Regions from separate parts of the Hominisplanchenecus sp. genome, predicted to be linked through region 2. Evidence: riboswitches for the same ligand, from Rfam matches in the RefSeq annotation. Region 2 holds a riboswitch; the other holds the start of a gene.
What was found. A riboswitch is a leader RNA that binds a small molecule or an ion and turns the genes downstream of it on or off. The one in region 2 is predicted to bind cobalamin.
Positions count from the first base shown of each region.

Region 1: linked by a shared signal. The riboswitch ahead of ACLTL4_RS00505 (sirohydrochlorin cobaltochelatase) and the one ahead of ACLTL4_RS00190 (Ig-like domain-containing protein) in region 2 are both predicted to bind cobalamin.

Region 1 is NZ_JBKVNQ010000002.1:46,379-54,387, forward strand. It holds gene ACLTL4_RS00490 (ABC transporter substrate-binding protein) at 1-1,099, opposite strand, end outside; gene ACLTL4_RS00495 (hypothetical protein) at 1,096-1,545, opposite strand; gene ACLTL4_RS00500 (hypothetical protein) at 1,628-2,215, opposite strand; gene ACLTL4_RS00505 (sirohydrochlorin cobaltochelatase) at 2,301-3,563, opposite strand; cobalamin riboswitch at 3,747-3,928, opposite strand; gene ACLTL4_RS00510 (AAA family ATPase) at 4,155-5,774, opposite strand; partial or broken gene ACLTL4_RS00515 (sugar O-acetyltransferase) at 5,830-6,006, opposite strand; gene ACLTL4_RS00520 (RNA polymerase sigma factor) at 6,385-6,867, shown strand; gene ACLTL4_RS00525 (hypothetical protein) at 6,935-7,450, shown strand; gene ACLTL4_RS00530 (leucine-rich repeat protein) at 7,802-8,009, opposite strand, start outside.
Region 2 is NZ_JBKVNQ010000001.1:50,792-58,800, forward strand. It holds gene ACLTL4_RS00170 (glycoside hydrolase family 2 TIM barrel-domain containing protein) at 1-301, shown strand, start outside; gene ACLTL4_RS00175 (ABC transporter ATP-binding protein) at 520-2,265, shown strand; gene ACLTL4_RS00180 (ABC transporter ATP-binding protein) at 2,262-3,989, shown strand; gene ACLTL4_RS00185 (flavodoxin domain-containing protein) at 4,167-4,688, shown strand; cobalamin riboswitch at 4,902-5,095, shown strand; gene ACLTL4_RS00190 (Ig-like domain-containing protein) at 5,282-8,009, shown strand, end outside.

The DNA.
Region 1 (8,009 bases), on a different contig from region 2:
CGGTCAGCATTTTTCGAATATCGGATGTGATTGTCCCAAGTTCCATTGTTGACTGATAGAGATTCTTGGTCGTGCAGTATACATGTCCTTCTTTCACCGCTTTGAATTTCTCAAGCAGCGGGCTTTTTGCCAGAAGATCCTGCATAGAAGACAATTCTCCCTCTATTGTACTATTATAAATAATATAGTCTGCATCTTTTGCTCCGGCATAAAATTCTTCCATCTGAAGGGAAACTGTAGATGTCGCTTCCTCCTCGTCACCTAGATCATCAAAAATATAGCTTCCGCCGGCAAGTTCAATCATTTTCGGCAGATAATCCGCACTTTTTCGCACATTTGCTTCCCCATTTGTCGTGATATAGAAAAATGCCACCGTTTTTCCGGTTGCATCCTGATCACTCACCTGTTCAAACGCTTTCGCTTCTGCATCAAACGCCTGCTCTGCCTGATCTTCATGCCCGGTCAGCAGCCCGTAAAGTTTGACCCATTCCGTACGTCCGAGCGGATTTGTCTCATAGCTGGAATGATCGACCAGAACCGGAATATTAAATTTTTCCATCTGCTCTTTTACTTCCGGTGTATGCAGAATCATGGTATTCTCGATGGCAAGCCCACAGTTTTCATTCAATATCATCTCATAGTCCGGGGCTGAATATTTCCCGGCATAAATAATATCCCCATCTTCCATGGCTTTTTTCGCCTCTTCTATGTACCAGCCATCTGCTTTCAGCGAGCTGAATCGAACCGCATCCAGTGCATCTGTCGCCACAAACATATCCATCGCCGCCGAAGCCGCCAGATAAATATTCTGGATCGGCTGCTGCAGCACCGTGATATCCTTATCCATATCTTCCGGCACAGATTCTCCTTCCGGTACGATCAGATATTTCCCGTCATCTGCGATCGTGACAAGTGCATAATCATTCTGATAATAATCCACCGCAAACATCTTTGCGTACTCCAGTTCCATGCTGTGGTCGTATGTCAGATCCTTGCTGATATCAGTATTTCGCTTTTCAATCGTATCCTGTTTTTGCGATGCACAGCCTGCCAGCATCAGGCAGAATACAACACCGAGTACCCCCATTATTTTCTTCATTTCTTTTCCTTTCGTCTCATCCTGGTAACAGCCGGTATGAACACAGCCACTGCAACTGCAATCCATAATGCGATATTTACCGATCCACTCATACCTGATCCGGAGCCGGACGCTGTCACGGTGTCTGATGCAAAGGTCAGCGTATATTCGATTTCATGCGGTACACTCATCGCAGTCGTATCTGCCATTACCGTCATCGGTTTATCAAATTCTGCAACCGGAACCTCAAAAACAGAATTTCCTTCCGTATTGACCGGAAGAAATTTTTCACCGTCAACCAGCATATAGTCATAATGTGAACTGCTCCATTTAATCTCAGCTGTTACTTTTCCATCTTTTACCGAAATGTCAGTCGGAGAATCGATCGTTGCTCTTCCGCTTCCGCCTTCCATCGTAACTTCTGCGGTGTATTCACCGTCTTTTAAATTTAGTTCCTCTGCTGTCATGATTTCTCCTTTTCAAGATAAAAAGCTGCTGCAAAATATGTAGATACATATCGCAGCAGCTTTTCGCAAAATCTGATATTTTTTATTCTTCTGCTTTTACCGGATTGGAAACGCTGACTTTATGGTCATACCATTTTCCTTTTGTTCCGATCAGTGCCAGATCAAATTCCTCGTCGATAGCCGGAACAGGAACATCAAATGCATTCACTTCTTCTGCCGGTTCACCGTCATTATAATCTACGGTTTCCACAACTGGCTGCAGCAGTTCTGCTCCATCTTTCTGTGCATCTTCTGCAAGTCCCGGATACAGATTTACAATGTTTGTAGAACGCAGCGTGATATGAATGGTCATCTTTCCGTCTTTTACGGTCAGAGTTCCTTTTCCATCATACATTTCATTGACCTGGAACATACTGCTGTCTGTATTAAAATCAGCAGTGTACGTTCCATCTTCCAGTGTTGCAGCGGCTTCTGTTGCCTCTGTGTCTGCGGTCGTTTCTGCTACACTCTCTGCCTCCTGTGTTTCTTCGGTCTGTACCTGTGTTTCAGAAGCTGCCTCTGTCTGTGCAGCACTCTGTGTTTCTGTCTGGCTTGTGCTGTTTCCGCAGCCAACTGCCAGTGCACAGCTAAGTGCCATTAATCCTGCTAATGTAATGATTCTTTTCTTCATTTTTGTTCCTGTCCTTCTATTTTGCTTCTTTTTTCAAGAATACCTCTGACATTCCTGCTGCGAGGTACACCTCATGTATTACTTATTACTCGTTTATAGCATCTGCTGTATGAGCAACGTAGAGATCCTGGATTGCTTTGATCTCACCCAGACCTGCGATCTGTGTATCAATGCTGTCAAATTTTCCGGATGCCTCAAACTGGCTCTTCCAAGAATCGTCATCATCGCCTGCCATATCGTTGTTTGCATGATCTCCAGCAACAACCATCAGCGGACGAAGGATTACTTTTTTGTATCCTGCTGCAGATACAGCTTTGATCACTTCTTCGCATGCTGTCTCTTCCGGTTCGCCTTCAACGGTTCCGATAAATACATTTTCATAACCAAGCTCTTTCATCTGAGCCTGCATCTGGCTGTAAGAAACTTTTGCTGTATGAGAAGTTCCATGTCCCATAAATACAAATGCAACGCCATCTTCTTTTGCTGCATCCAGGGAATCATAATTTGCTGTTGCTACTGCTTCAGAAGTGATTGCTTCTGCTACTGCTTTTTTATCATCGTTTACAGTATCTGCATCATCTCCGACCTCACCCAGCAGCGGTTCTGCTACTTTTACAGATTCAAATTTATCTTTATATGCATCTACGGCATCCATCAGTTCGTCATACTCTGCACCATGCATCAGATGTGTAGGCTGAATAACCAGATTTTTAACGCCATTATTTACGGCACGTTCCAGAGCCTGATCCATGTTGTCGATGTGCTCATCATCACGAGCCTGGATGTGATTGATAATGATCTGTGCTGTGAATGCTCTTCTTACAGACCAGTCCGGATTTGCAGCCTGCAGTGCATCTTCAATACCTTTGATATCAGCAACACGGCTGTCATTGAAAGAAGTACCAAAGCTTACAACCAGGAGTTCGTTTTCACCGATCTCATCACCATTGCGCGGATCATCTTTGGATGCATCACCGGTATCTCTTCCGAAATAATCCGGATCAGCTTCTTCGCCTTCAACCAGTTCTTTCTGAGCATCTGTCAGAGCATCCCATGCTTCTTTTGCTTCTTTACACTGCTCGTCTGTGTTCTCATTTCTTTCCTGAACATAAATTGCATCGATCAAAGCTGCTACTTTATCTGCTGCTGCCTGATCATCTTCTGCTTCCGTAGCTGCTGCTGTTTCAGAAGCTGCCTCGGTTGTTGCCGCTTCGGTAGCTGCTGCTGTCTCGGTTACTGCAGTTGTCTCTGTCGGAGCAGTTGTCTCTGCTGTTTTGCTTCCGCATCCTGCCAGCATAGATGCTGTAATTGTTGTTACACATAAAATCGTTACCAGTTTTTTCTTCATTTGCCTTTCCTCCCAAAATAATACTTTTATTTGAAACAAATAAGATTTGGGAGAAAAAGAAAATCCAACGAACACACGTCGTTGGACTGTATACTGGATAACAACAGCCAAACCAGAACTTCTTCGGCTTCGCTGTTTCTATTTCAATTCGGTACAATCAATCCTCGTGACCTGGAATATCTATTCCCCGCACCACAGTCTGGCAGGTCTCCTGGCTTACAGTTTTAACGCACATTGCCGCCTTCCCGATATCTCAGTGGCATAATAAGCAATGCACTCCTGTTTACAGTGACGAGATCGCACGGGTCTTTCACCTGTTTCCCTATTCTCCGCCTTGCGGCGGCACCAGCTGCTTCTTATTCTATTTCAAATATTCGTTCCTAACAGTCCGATAATTACCCTATAACCTATCATTTATATCTGACTGTTATTTACATTTCCAAATTATAGCATAAATTTTAAAATAATCAACTGTTTTATGTTATTTTAACTCAAGGCACAACCATAAAAAACAATTATCTATATCAATTCCCGTTACTACCATAATATCGATAAATCTGATTCATACCTCACTTTTTCTTCCTTTTTTACTTAGCTATTTATTAATAATTCTTCTATTTTACAGGTATGTTTTTTTGTTATTTTATCATATGAAATCCCCACTGCCAGAATATTTTGCGGGTATTGTCTGTGTTCTCCCAGTTTTCCTTTGAAACGTAATATATAATCTTTTTCTTTAATCTGTTTGATAGCTTCTTCTGGTGTCTGATCCACTTTTAATTCCAATATGATGCCCTTATCTTCATATCTGACAGGATAAAAAATAAAGTCCTCAAATCCTTTTCCAGCTTTATCTTCTCTTTCTATCCTATAAAAATCTCTTGCAGAAAGATAAACCAGATTTACAATCGCCGATAATTCCACCTCATTATTATAAGATAAGATTGGCGTTTCCGTATTATGTGCATATTGCAAAATTTCAGCCATAGTATCTGTATCTTTATTTAAAGTCGCCTGTAACATTTTATTAGAAATATTTGCAAGTCTGTATATATATCCCAGGGATTTTTCCTTTTTCATCATAGATGCATAGCTTCCCTGTAACTCTTTATTTGGAATAAACACGCAGCCATTATCATACGTCAATAACCCATAAACAACCATCGCCGAATATATTTCTTCCTTTGTATCGAGCTGCTGTGCCGTTGCTGCATATTCCTCAATACCCGATGGTATTTTTTCTCCTGCAAACATGAGAACCAGATCTTCCTGTACGTCATCTATATTGTTTTTAACATAGCTGAACACGGAATCATATTTTCCTGAGCTGACCCAGTAATTTGACAGCTGATTATCGGACAATGCACATACAACCGAACGCGGATTATACAATCTCTGACCGGATGCTGTGTGATAACCGTCATACCATTCCCTCAAGCCCTCTCGGTCAATTTGAGGCTTTTTTGTATTCTGAAGATATTTTTCATACAACTTATCTACTTCTTCATCTGAAAATCCAAAATACTCACTGAAACGAATACGTGTTGCCATATTATATTCCAGAAACATATTCAATTCCGATCCGTCGGAATATTTTGCAATCGGCAACACCCCTGTCATATAGGCAAGCTCAACATAACTCTGTCCTTTTAATAATAATTTCAAAAAAAGCAGATAGTCTTCTCTGTTCTTTTCTGTCATAAATGACATGTGAAATACCGCATCCCATTCATCCATAACAAAAATAAATTTCTTTTTTGTTTCATTGAATATTTTCGAAAAAATATCCCATATAGCATCTTCCTGCTTTAAATACAAATCCGAATATTTTTCTCTTAAATCATAATATATTCCCTCTTCAATGCGAGAAATATATTTTTTATAGCTATCACATTCTTTCGGCATTTCACTGAAATCAATATATACCACATCATGTTTATTTAAATGCTCTTTATATTTTGGATATTCTGAAATTTTAAGTCTGTCAAAAATATCAGAACCGCCCTCCGATTTTTCAAAAAAAGATGCTATCATATTCGCCATAACCGTTTTTCCAAAACGCCTTGGTCTTGTGATACAGAAAAATCTCTGTTCCTGTTCCAGAGCCGGTATTAATTCTTCCAGCAGCTCTGTTTTGTCTACAAAATAAAGACCTTTCGTAATTGTTTTGTATTTATCATATGGCTCAATACTGTTTAAAAACATTCCCATATCAATTCCCCCGAAAATCCCCTTTTCTCTGCTGACTTAATCTTATCAAAAATTCTTATTTCTGTAAATCAGAAGGTTCTTTTCTGAACTTCTCTGCATCCAGTGTCTTGATCACCTTCGCCGGATTTCCAACTGCTACCACATTATCCGGAATATCTTTCACGACAACACTTCCGCCGCCGATCACAACATTGTTTCCGATCGTAACACCCGGCATAACGTGTACACCGGCTCTTTTCTTTTACAGATTTATCCCCTTCATTCACACATGAAAAAGATACTGTTTCTATTATATCGTTTTCTCTGAAAAACGAAAATACTTTTTTGTAACCTTTTTCCCTGCTGATTTGTATTATAATTGAAAGCACCTTGATCAAGGACTTGCAATTTTTACGATTCAGGCAGCAAATACTTCAATCTGCAATGAATTGTTATCAAATTGTAACTGTTCAGAGCCAAGCAAAATTTCAAAAAACAGGTATAAAATGCTTGCATTTTTAAAACTGTTTTTGAAATTTTATTTGGCGGATACGCCACACCGACGAAATGCGTAGCATTTTGGAGGTTGGCTCTGAACAGTTACATCAAATTTTATATTTTAGGAGTACTCATGAGACAACCTGTACAGGAACTGATCGAACGCTATCAGAACAATCTCTACGCCATCGCCTTTAACATCTGTAAAAATCAGGCAGATGCAGAAGATGTTGTTCAGGATACATTGATCCAGTATTACACGACAAGCAAAGATTTTGAAGATGAGCAGCATATCCGTGCGTGGCTGATCCGTATCGTGATCAATAAAGCGAAAAATACAACGCTTGCTTTCTGGCGGCGTAACAGACGTTCGCTGGAGGATTATATAGAAACGTTAACTTTTGAAAATCCGGAATCTGAGAATTTATTCGAGGAAGTTCTGAAACTTCCCGAAAAATATCGCATCGTTATTCATTTATTTTATTATGAAGATTATTCCGTCAGGGAAATCGCCGATATTTTAAAGCTCTCGGAAAGCAACGTAAAAACACGCCTGTCACGCGGACGCTCTCTTCTGAAAACAGCACTGAAGGAGGAATGGGAAAATGACGAATAAAGAAAAATACAAACAGGCCTTTTCGGTTTTGCATACCTCCGATATCTCTGAAGGGGAGGTCAAATATATGGCAAAATTAAAAAAACAGCAGAAAATGAAACTTGCGGCGGCTGCAATCGCAGTCTGCGTGATCGTTGGCGGAACAGGAACGGCTTACGCAGCAAATGTCGGCGGAATCCAGCGAACTATCCAGCTTTGGATGCACGGTGACCAGACAAGTGCCACTTTTGATTTAAATACCGACAACGGTTCTTATTCTCTTGAATACAAAGATACCGACGGAAACACCGTCACTCAGGGCGGAGGCGGTGTTGCCTTCGATGCAGACGGAAACGAACGTCCTCTGACCGAAGACGAAATTATGGAGGAACTGAACGCACCGGACGTAGAATATCTCAATGATGGCAGTGTATGGATTTATTATAAAAATCAGAAAATAGAGATCACCGACAAATTCGACAAGGACAATGTCTGCTATGTAAAAATCGAAAACGGCGATGAAACAATTTACATGACCGTTAAATATCAGAATGGATATAGTACTTCTCCTGATAAATATCCGGATCCACGCAGTTTTAATTAGTCTTCAATTTTTAACCTGAATTCTGAAACCAATTATTTTTATCAAATCAAGCGGATATTCGCAATCCGCTTTGCTACTTCCTTGATTTGGTTAAATTTCAAAAAATGTGCAGGCTTTGAGTTTTCCTCTGCCTGCACATTTTTATGTTTCCTCTCGCTTACGGTTTTCTGCTTTCTGTCTGTTGCTTATTTGACTTTTACAGAAAAGCTTCCGGTGCTCCTTTTTCAAGGATCCATCCAGTACCACTTGATTCAAAATCATCTTTTTGAGGATAATAATATCCCCTTATTCCATAATCAACAACTAAACTTACAAGAACCACTAACACTATTACTATAAATTGTTTTTTCATTATTTAATTTTATTGGCTGCGATCCCGCCTTTTTTGAAGATTCTTACATAAGCTGCTTTTTTGTTCTTTGGCACTCTAACCGTTATCTTCTTTGAAACGCCCTTAAATGCTGATTTTCCAACGGTTTTCAGTGTTTTTACTTTCTTCAGGTTTACGGCCTTTAAGTTCTTATCTCCTGAGAAAGCACTCTGTCCGATGGTCTTCAGT
Region 2 (8,009 bases):
GAACGGCAAATACACCTTCAAGGTAACTGCGATCGCAAACAAAGCATTCAAGGGCGATAAGAAACTGAAAAAAGTTGTGATCGGCAAAAACGTTCAGACCATCGGCAAGAGTGCGTTTGAAAAAGCAACAAACCTGAAGAGCATCACGATCAAATCCACTTCTCTGAAGAAAGTCGGCAAAAAAGCATTCAAGGGTATCCATGCGAAAGCAAAGATCAAAGTACCGGCTAAGAAGCTGAGATCTTACAAAAGACTGCTGAAAGGAAAAGGACAGAAAGCAGGCGTTAAGATCACAAAATAAGCACATAGAAAAGCGGATACAAAGACAGCCCGATCGGAACTTATAACCATCGGAAAATCGTCCCCGGCAGTGAAAAACTGCCGGGGCGGTTTTTTTACTTGTAAAATATGTAAAAAATGGATAAGATATATAGGATGCCAAAAGCGGTCTGTTTTTACCATTTTGGTATAAAAGAGAAAGTTTCTTTCAAATTGCAGTGAGAACGGAAAGGAGAAATTTTGAAAAAACTTCTTATATATCTTCGCGACTATAAAAAAGAGAGCATTCTTGCCCCGGCGTTCAAGATGCTGGAGGCAACGTTTGACCTTCTGGTTCCTCTTGTTATGGCTGCGATCATCAACACAGGAATTGCAAACAAAGACAAAGGATACATTCTGTCACACTGCGGACTTCTGATCCTGCTTGGAGTGATCGGTCTGACCTGCAGTATCACCGCACAGTATTTTGCGGCGAAAGCATCCGTTGGATTCTGTACGAAGGTGCGGCATGTGCTGTTCTCACATATCCAGTCCCTTGGATTTGCGGAGATGGACAAGCTGGGTACTTCCACACTGATCACGCGAATGACGAGTGATATCAACCAGGTGCAGAGCGGACTGAATCTGTTCCTGAGACTGTTCCTGAGATCTCCGTTTATTGTATTCGGAAGCGTTGTCATGGCATTTATCGTAAGTCCGAAGGCGGCTGTTATTTTTGTTGTAACGATCCCGTTGCTTTCCATCGTTGTCTTTGGCATTATGTTGATCACGATGCCACTTTACCGGAAGGTACAGGGCAGCCTTGACGGGATCCTGGGGGTCACCAGGGAGAATCTGACCGGTGTGCGTGTGATCCGTGCTTTCGGAAGAGAGGAGCAGGAGAAGGATCGCTTTGAGGAGAACAACGGACTTCTGGTACGCAGCCAGCTTCTGGTCGGAAAGATCTCCGCACTGATGAATCCGCTGACTTACGTGATGATCAACCTTGCGGTTGTTGTGATCTTAAATACTGGGGCGGTGCAGATCCATCTTGGAAATATGCAGCAGGGCGATGTGGTAGCCCTTGTGAATTATATGAACCAGATTCTGATCGAGCTGGTCAAGCTGGCAAACCTGATCATTCAGGTGACAAAAGCAATGGCGTGTGCAGAGCGTGTTGCTTCTGTTCTGAACGTAGAGCCGGAAATGGAGTTTTCCTGTCCGGAAAACAATGCAAAAAACAGAAAAACAGGAACTTCAGATGAAGAAGTGGCATTTGACCATGTATCGTTCACTTACGGCGGTGCCGGTGCAGAAACGCTCTCCAATATTCATTTTACGGTGAAAAAAGGACAGACCGTGGGTATCATCGGCGGAACCGGAAGCGGAAAATCCACGCTGGTCAATCTGCTGGCACGTTTTTATGATGCAACGGACGGACAAATCCGCATCGGCGGTCACGATATCAGAAGCTATTCAAGAGAAGAGCTGCGTGGCAAGATTGGTATGGTCATGCAAAAAGCACAGCTGTTTTCCGGTACGATCCGTTCGAACCTTCTTTGGGGCAATCCAGGAGCGACCGATGAGATGCTCTGGGCAGCTCTTGAGACTGCACAGGCAGCCGAATTTGTACAGAAAAAAGAGAAACAGCTGGATGAACCGGTGGAGCAGGGAGGACGCAATCTGTCGGGAGGTCAGAAACAGCGTCTGACGATCGCCCGTGCTCTGGTGGAAGATCCGGAGATCCTGATCCTGGATGACAGTGCAAGTGCACTGGATTTTGCAACGGATGCGGCACTTCGAAAAGCAATCCGTGAGTTGGATAAAGAGATGACGGTATTTATCGTCAGCCAGAGAACATCCAGCCTGATGCATGCCGATCTGATCCTGGTGCTGGATGACGGCAAGACCGTCGGCATGGGCACGCATGAAGAACTGCTCGGAAACTGCCCGGTTTATCAGGAAATTTATGAAAGTCAGTTTGGAAAGGCAGGTGAGACGGCATGATCATGAGAATCTGGAAACATATTCGAAAATACTGGTTTTATATTGTATGCAGTCTGATTTTTGCCGCTCTTTCTGTTGCATCCCAGCTCTATGTGCCGATCCTGACCGGAAATGCTATTGACCATATGATCGGAGTCGGAAAAGTAGATTTTGCGGGCGTGGCGGCGATCGTAAGAGTGATCGTGGCAGCGACTGCCGTGACGGCGATCTCACAGTGGATCTTTGGTATCTGCAATAACAAGATCACTTATAATGTCAGTCGTGACCTGAGAAATGCAGCGATCGCCAAGATCCAGAGACTGCCGGTTTCTTATCTGGATGCACATCCGACCGGAGATCTGGTCAGCCGTGTGATCGCCGATGTAGAGCAGTTTGCAGACGGACTTTTGATGGGATTTACCCAGTTTTTTACCGGAGTTCTGACGATCCTCGGAACACTGGGTTTTATGCTGTATGTCAATGTGCCGATCACGCTCGTTGTTGTGTGCGTCACACCGCTCAGCTTTATAGTGGCAGGCTTTATCGCAAAGAAAACGTATCGTAATTTCCATATGCAGACCGAAGTCCGCGGCGAGCAGACTGCATTTATCAATGAGATGATCGAAGGACAGAAAGTGGTACAGGCATTCTGTCATGAAAAAGAAAATGTGGATCAGTTTGATGAGATGAACGAGCGTCTTCAGAAGGCGAGCCTGAAAGCCATCTTTTTCAGCAGCATCACAAACCCGGCCACCCGTTTTGTCAACAACGTGGTTTATGCCGGTGTGGCTCTTGTCGGAGCACTGTTTGCCGTGTCCGGCGGCATCAGCGTCGGTCAGCTGTCCTGCTTTTTAAGTTATGCAAACCAGTACACAAAACCGTTTAATGAAATTTCCGGTGTTGTCACAGAGCTTCAGAATGCCATGGCATGTGCGAGCCGCATTTTTGAGCTGCTCGATGAAGAAGAACGCACTCCGGACAAAGCAGATGCGAGAGTACTGACGGAAGAACAGGTTGACGGAACCGTAGAGATTTCCGATGTTTCCTTCAGCTATGTGCCGGACCGCAAACTGATCGAGCATTTCAATCTCTCCGTAAAACCGGGCGAGCGAGTGGCGATCGTAGGACCGACCGGCTGCGGAAAAACGACGATGATCAATCTGCTGATGCGTTTCTATGATGTAGATGCCGGCAAAATCTGCGTTTCCGGAACAGATATCCGTGATATCAGCCGCATTTCCCTTCGCAGAAGTTACGGCATGGTGCTCCAGGATACCTGGCTGAAATCAGGAACGATTTATGAAAATATTGCCTACGGCAGGCCGGATGCCACAAAAGAACAGGTCATCGAAGCTGCCAAAGCGGCTCATGCCCACAGCTTTATCAAGCGACTGCCGGACGGCTATGACACCGTGATCTCAGAAGACGGAGGCAATATCAGCCAGGGACAGAAACAGCTGCTGTGTATCGCCAGAGTCATGCTCTGCCTGCCGCCGATGCTGATCCTGGATGAGGCAACATCCAGCATCGATACCCGTACCGAGATCAAGATCCAGCAGGCCTTTGCCAGCATGATGAAAGGCCGCACCAGCTTTATCGTGGCACATCGTCTCTCGACGATACGTGAAGCAGATATTATTCTTGTGATGGACAGTGGAAAAGTTATAGAACAGGGAACACACGAAGAGTTGCTGGCGGAAAAAGGATTTTATGCAAAATTATATAACAGTCAGTATGAATTGTGATAGTTTTGTAAAGTAGTGTCCTTGTTTTGTAAAGAAATTCTGATATGATTATACCTGATACCAGTGGCACTCGTTTAGTGCCGACCGAAGCGGAGCGTAGATTGTAAGAGTTACTTCGTAACGGAGCAATTCGTGGGCATCAGTAAAAAAAGAACGTAACAGAAGGAAGGTGCTAAAGTGAAACAGATTGTCATATATAAATCGAGAACCGGATTTACGAAAAAATATGCAAAGTGGCTTGCACAGTCGTTAAACTGTGAGTGCATACCACAGGAAGATGTCGGCGGAGAAAGGCTCTCGGATTACGATGTGATCATTTTCGGGAGCAGCTTCCGTGCAGGAAATGTAGAAGAGCTGAAATGGTACAAAGAGACGATTCTGCCGTTTGAAAAGACAAACGTGCTGTTTGTGACCGGGGCGATGCCGCCGTCTTCTGCAGACGCTGTCAAGTCTATTGAACAGCAGCTGGGCAAAGGAGAGGACAGAGAAGTAAAAGTATTCTACCTGCAAAGCGGGCTGAATTATGAAGCGATGAATCTTGGCGATAAGCTTATGATGAAAGTCTTCTGCAAGATGATGAAGAGCCGCAAAGCACACAGTGAAGAAGAGAAAGCCCTTTTTGAACAGATGCAGAAATCCTTTGATGTCTGTGAAAAGGCAAATCTCGAACCGATGCTCAACTATATACAGGGATTATAAAAAAACAGGAATGTTACATGATTAGAATATGAGATGTGACATTCCTGCTTTTTTGACTTTATATAATAAAAAGCATCTGTTATACGAATCGAACAAACGTATGTAAGATACGAAAAAATTCAGTTATATCAAGGACTTTCAGCAAAAAGAAAAAAGTGGATTTGATTGACAATTATAGGAAATAGGGGTACACTGTTGGCGTAATAGAGGGCTAATTTCATAGGAGTTTTGTGGTGAGATTGCGTTTATGTGATCTCTTTAAAGGAATCCGGTGAGAATCCGGAACAGTTATTCCCTGCTGTATGGGGGACGAAAAAGATTATTTGCCACTGGTTAGTCAAACTGGGAAGGCATCTTGAGTAGGAGGAACCCAAGTCAGAACACAAACACAAAACCGGTTTATCAGCAACGTCCGCAGGCATAGCGGAGGTGTATTTTTTGTCCCCTTTTGCCCGGTGTCTGAAAATTATGAAATTGGAGAACACACAGAAAGGGAAGGAGGAAAACGAAAAAGGAAAACACAGATGTGAGCATGTGTAAAATAAAAAAAGCAAACAGAAGCGAATCGCCAAAAAGCGAATGAGGAGGAACAAATGGAACGAAGAGAAAAAAGATTTGCTTCCAGAATTCTGGCATGGTTTCTGACCTTTTTGATGATCACAACCATGATTCCGACAAGTGCATTCGCAGCACTGCCGGCACAGGACACGGGAGCAGTTGTTTCAGAGGATGCGTCATCGGATGAAACAACGCAGGATGGTATTCTTTTAAAGACAACTTTGACGGACAAGCTTAAGGTAAAAGGACAGCGCAAGCTGTTCGATGTCTGGGCAAGAGATGCTGAGGACAACACGCTCAAACCGACAGCAACTCTTGACGGACAGGTACTTTCGGCAACCTGGAGTGATAATGTAAAGACAAGCTTTACGCTGGATTTCCAGGGCATGGAAGAAGGAGAGCATACCGTTGTTATTTCCGCAGAAGACGGAAAAGGAGCATCGAAAACACAGACTTATACCGTTATTTATCAGAAAGCCAAAAAAGGCGAATTTATCGGTTATGCAACGGTCAGCATTGAAGCCTTTACAATCTCAAAAGGTTATATCGTAGAACCAGTTCTGATGCCGGTTTACGAAGGTGACAATGCAGCGAAAGCATTTGTAAACCTGATCCGTGAAGAAGGCTATGATGTAGAATACACCGGAAGTCTGACCAGCGGTTTCTATCTGTCCCATATCGTAGGATCTAATGCAAAAAACCCAAAGAATGCGACAAAGAAACTGGATCTTGCCGGTGCAGCACTTGAGCCGCATATGGCAGAAAAACTTCCGGATCTGATGTTTGACGCCGACGGCGGAACAGAAGGTTCTCTTGGTGAATTTGACTACAACTACATGTCAGGATGGATGTACTGTGTAAATACGGTATTCCCGAATGTAGGATTTGCAGATTATTATCTGTCTGACGGCGATGTCATGCGTGCACAGTTTACTCTGAAGTACGGCGGTGATATCGGAGGTTCCAGCGGTATGGGCGGCGGCTATGATGATTCTTACAGCGTCGCAAACAAAGATGTGCTGACCACCACTCTGGCAAAGATCAATTCTGCACCGAACAGTGCCGAGCTGAAGGCAGATCCGGATATCGCAGCAAAGATCACAGAAGCAAAAGAAGTTCTGCAAAATATTGTTGCAGAACAGAGTGAAGTAGATAAAGTAAACGATGAACTGAACAAACTGCTTGGCGGTGAGATCACAAGTATCACACTGGATCAGAGTGAGATCACACTGGAAAACGAAGGTACCATGCAGTTAAATGCAAAAGTGGAGCTGACAGGCAAACCGACCGAGCCAATCGAATGGAACAGTGAAGAACCTTCTGTTGCAACGGTGAAAAATGGTTTGGTAACAGCTGTCGGTGCAGGAACGACCACGATCACGGCAACCTGCGGCGAAAAGACAGCAACCTGTAAAGTAACCGTAAATGCAAGTCCGCTTCAGGAAGTCCGGCTGGATAAATCAAAAATGGAAATCCTGAAAAATGACAGTGAAACACTGACAGCGACACTGGTTCCGGCAAATACCACAGATGACAGAACTGTTACCTGGAGCACAAATGCAGAAGATGTCGCAACGGTAAATCAGAGCGGAAGAGTAACCGGTAAAAAAGAAGGAACGGCTGTCATTACAGCAAAGGTTGGTGACAAAGAGGCCAGCTGTACGGTAACAGTCAAAGAAGTCCATACACAGCGGATTTATTTTGATGACAGCAAACTGACCCTGAATAAAGGAAAGAACAAAACCTTATCTCTGAGATTTGATCCGTCCAATACAACGGATGCAAAAAAAGCGACCTGGGAAAGCTCAGAGCCGAGCGTTGCAAGTGTTTCCACAAGCGGATACGTACGTGCACTGAAAAAAGGAACGACTACGGTCACGGCAAAAATCGGTGACATGACTGCTTCCATTGAAATAGAAGTTGTAGAAGTGCCGATGACCGGCGTAAAGATCAGCTATGGCTCTAAATCACTGAAAGTAAAACAGTTCACCTATATGTCAGCAAGCTATCTTCCAAGTGATACCACAGATACCAAGAGCGGAACCTGGAAGAGCAGCAATACAAATGTGGCAACCGTTTCCAGTTCAGGAAGGGTAACTGCAGTCAGTGAAGGCGAAGCGATCATCACATTCATAAGCGGTGCTTTTACTGCAGAATGTTATGTAAAAGTTCTGCCTGCAAATGCAGACGTGTTCAGCACCATATCCATCACTCCGAATCAGAAAGAGATTGGATGTGGCGTTTCTGATACACAGAAGATTATGGCAGATGTAGGCAATGGAACCGATCCGGTCGTATGGACTTCTTCCAATCCGGCAGTTGTGGCAGTCAGCACAGACCAGTCTTTGGCAGCAGCACAGTCAGCAGAGAATACGATGCAGGTTGGAAAAGAAGCAGTGGTCACAGCAACCGGAAAGGGAACAGCAGTGATCACAGCAAAATCAGGACAGAAGAGCGTAGATATTCCGGTAACCGTTGTAGCAGCCGGCATGAAAGAGTTCAAGATCCTGGCAGGAACCAATGCAGAAACTTCTTTTGCATACGAGATCACACCGGAATATAATATTACGAAAAACAAATATCAGGTTGTCATCCCGGATGCAATTACCAATGTATATCTCTACTCCAAACTTGCAGATAATGTAACTGCAACGGTAACAGCACGTTACACAGCGGCAAATAACGGATCTGCGAAGAATATTACACTGAGAAGTGGTGCGACATCAAGTGCCGCCTACCTGACCAAAAAAGACATGAATGGCA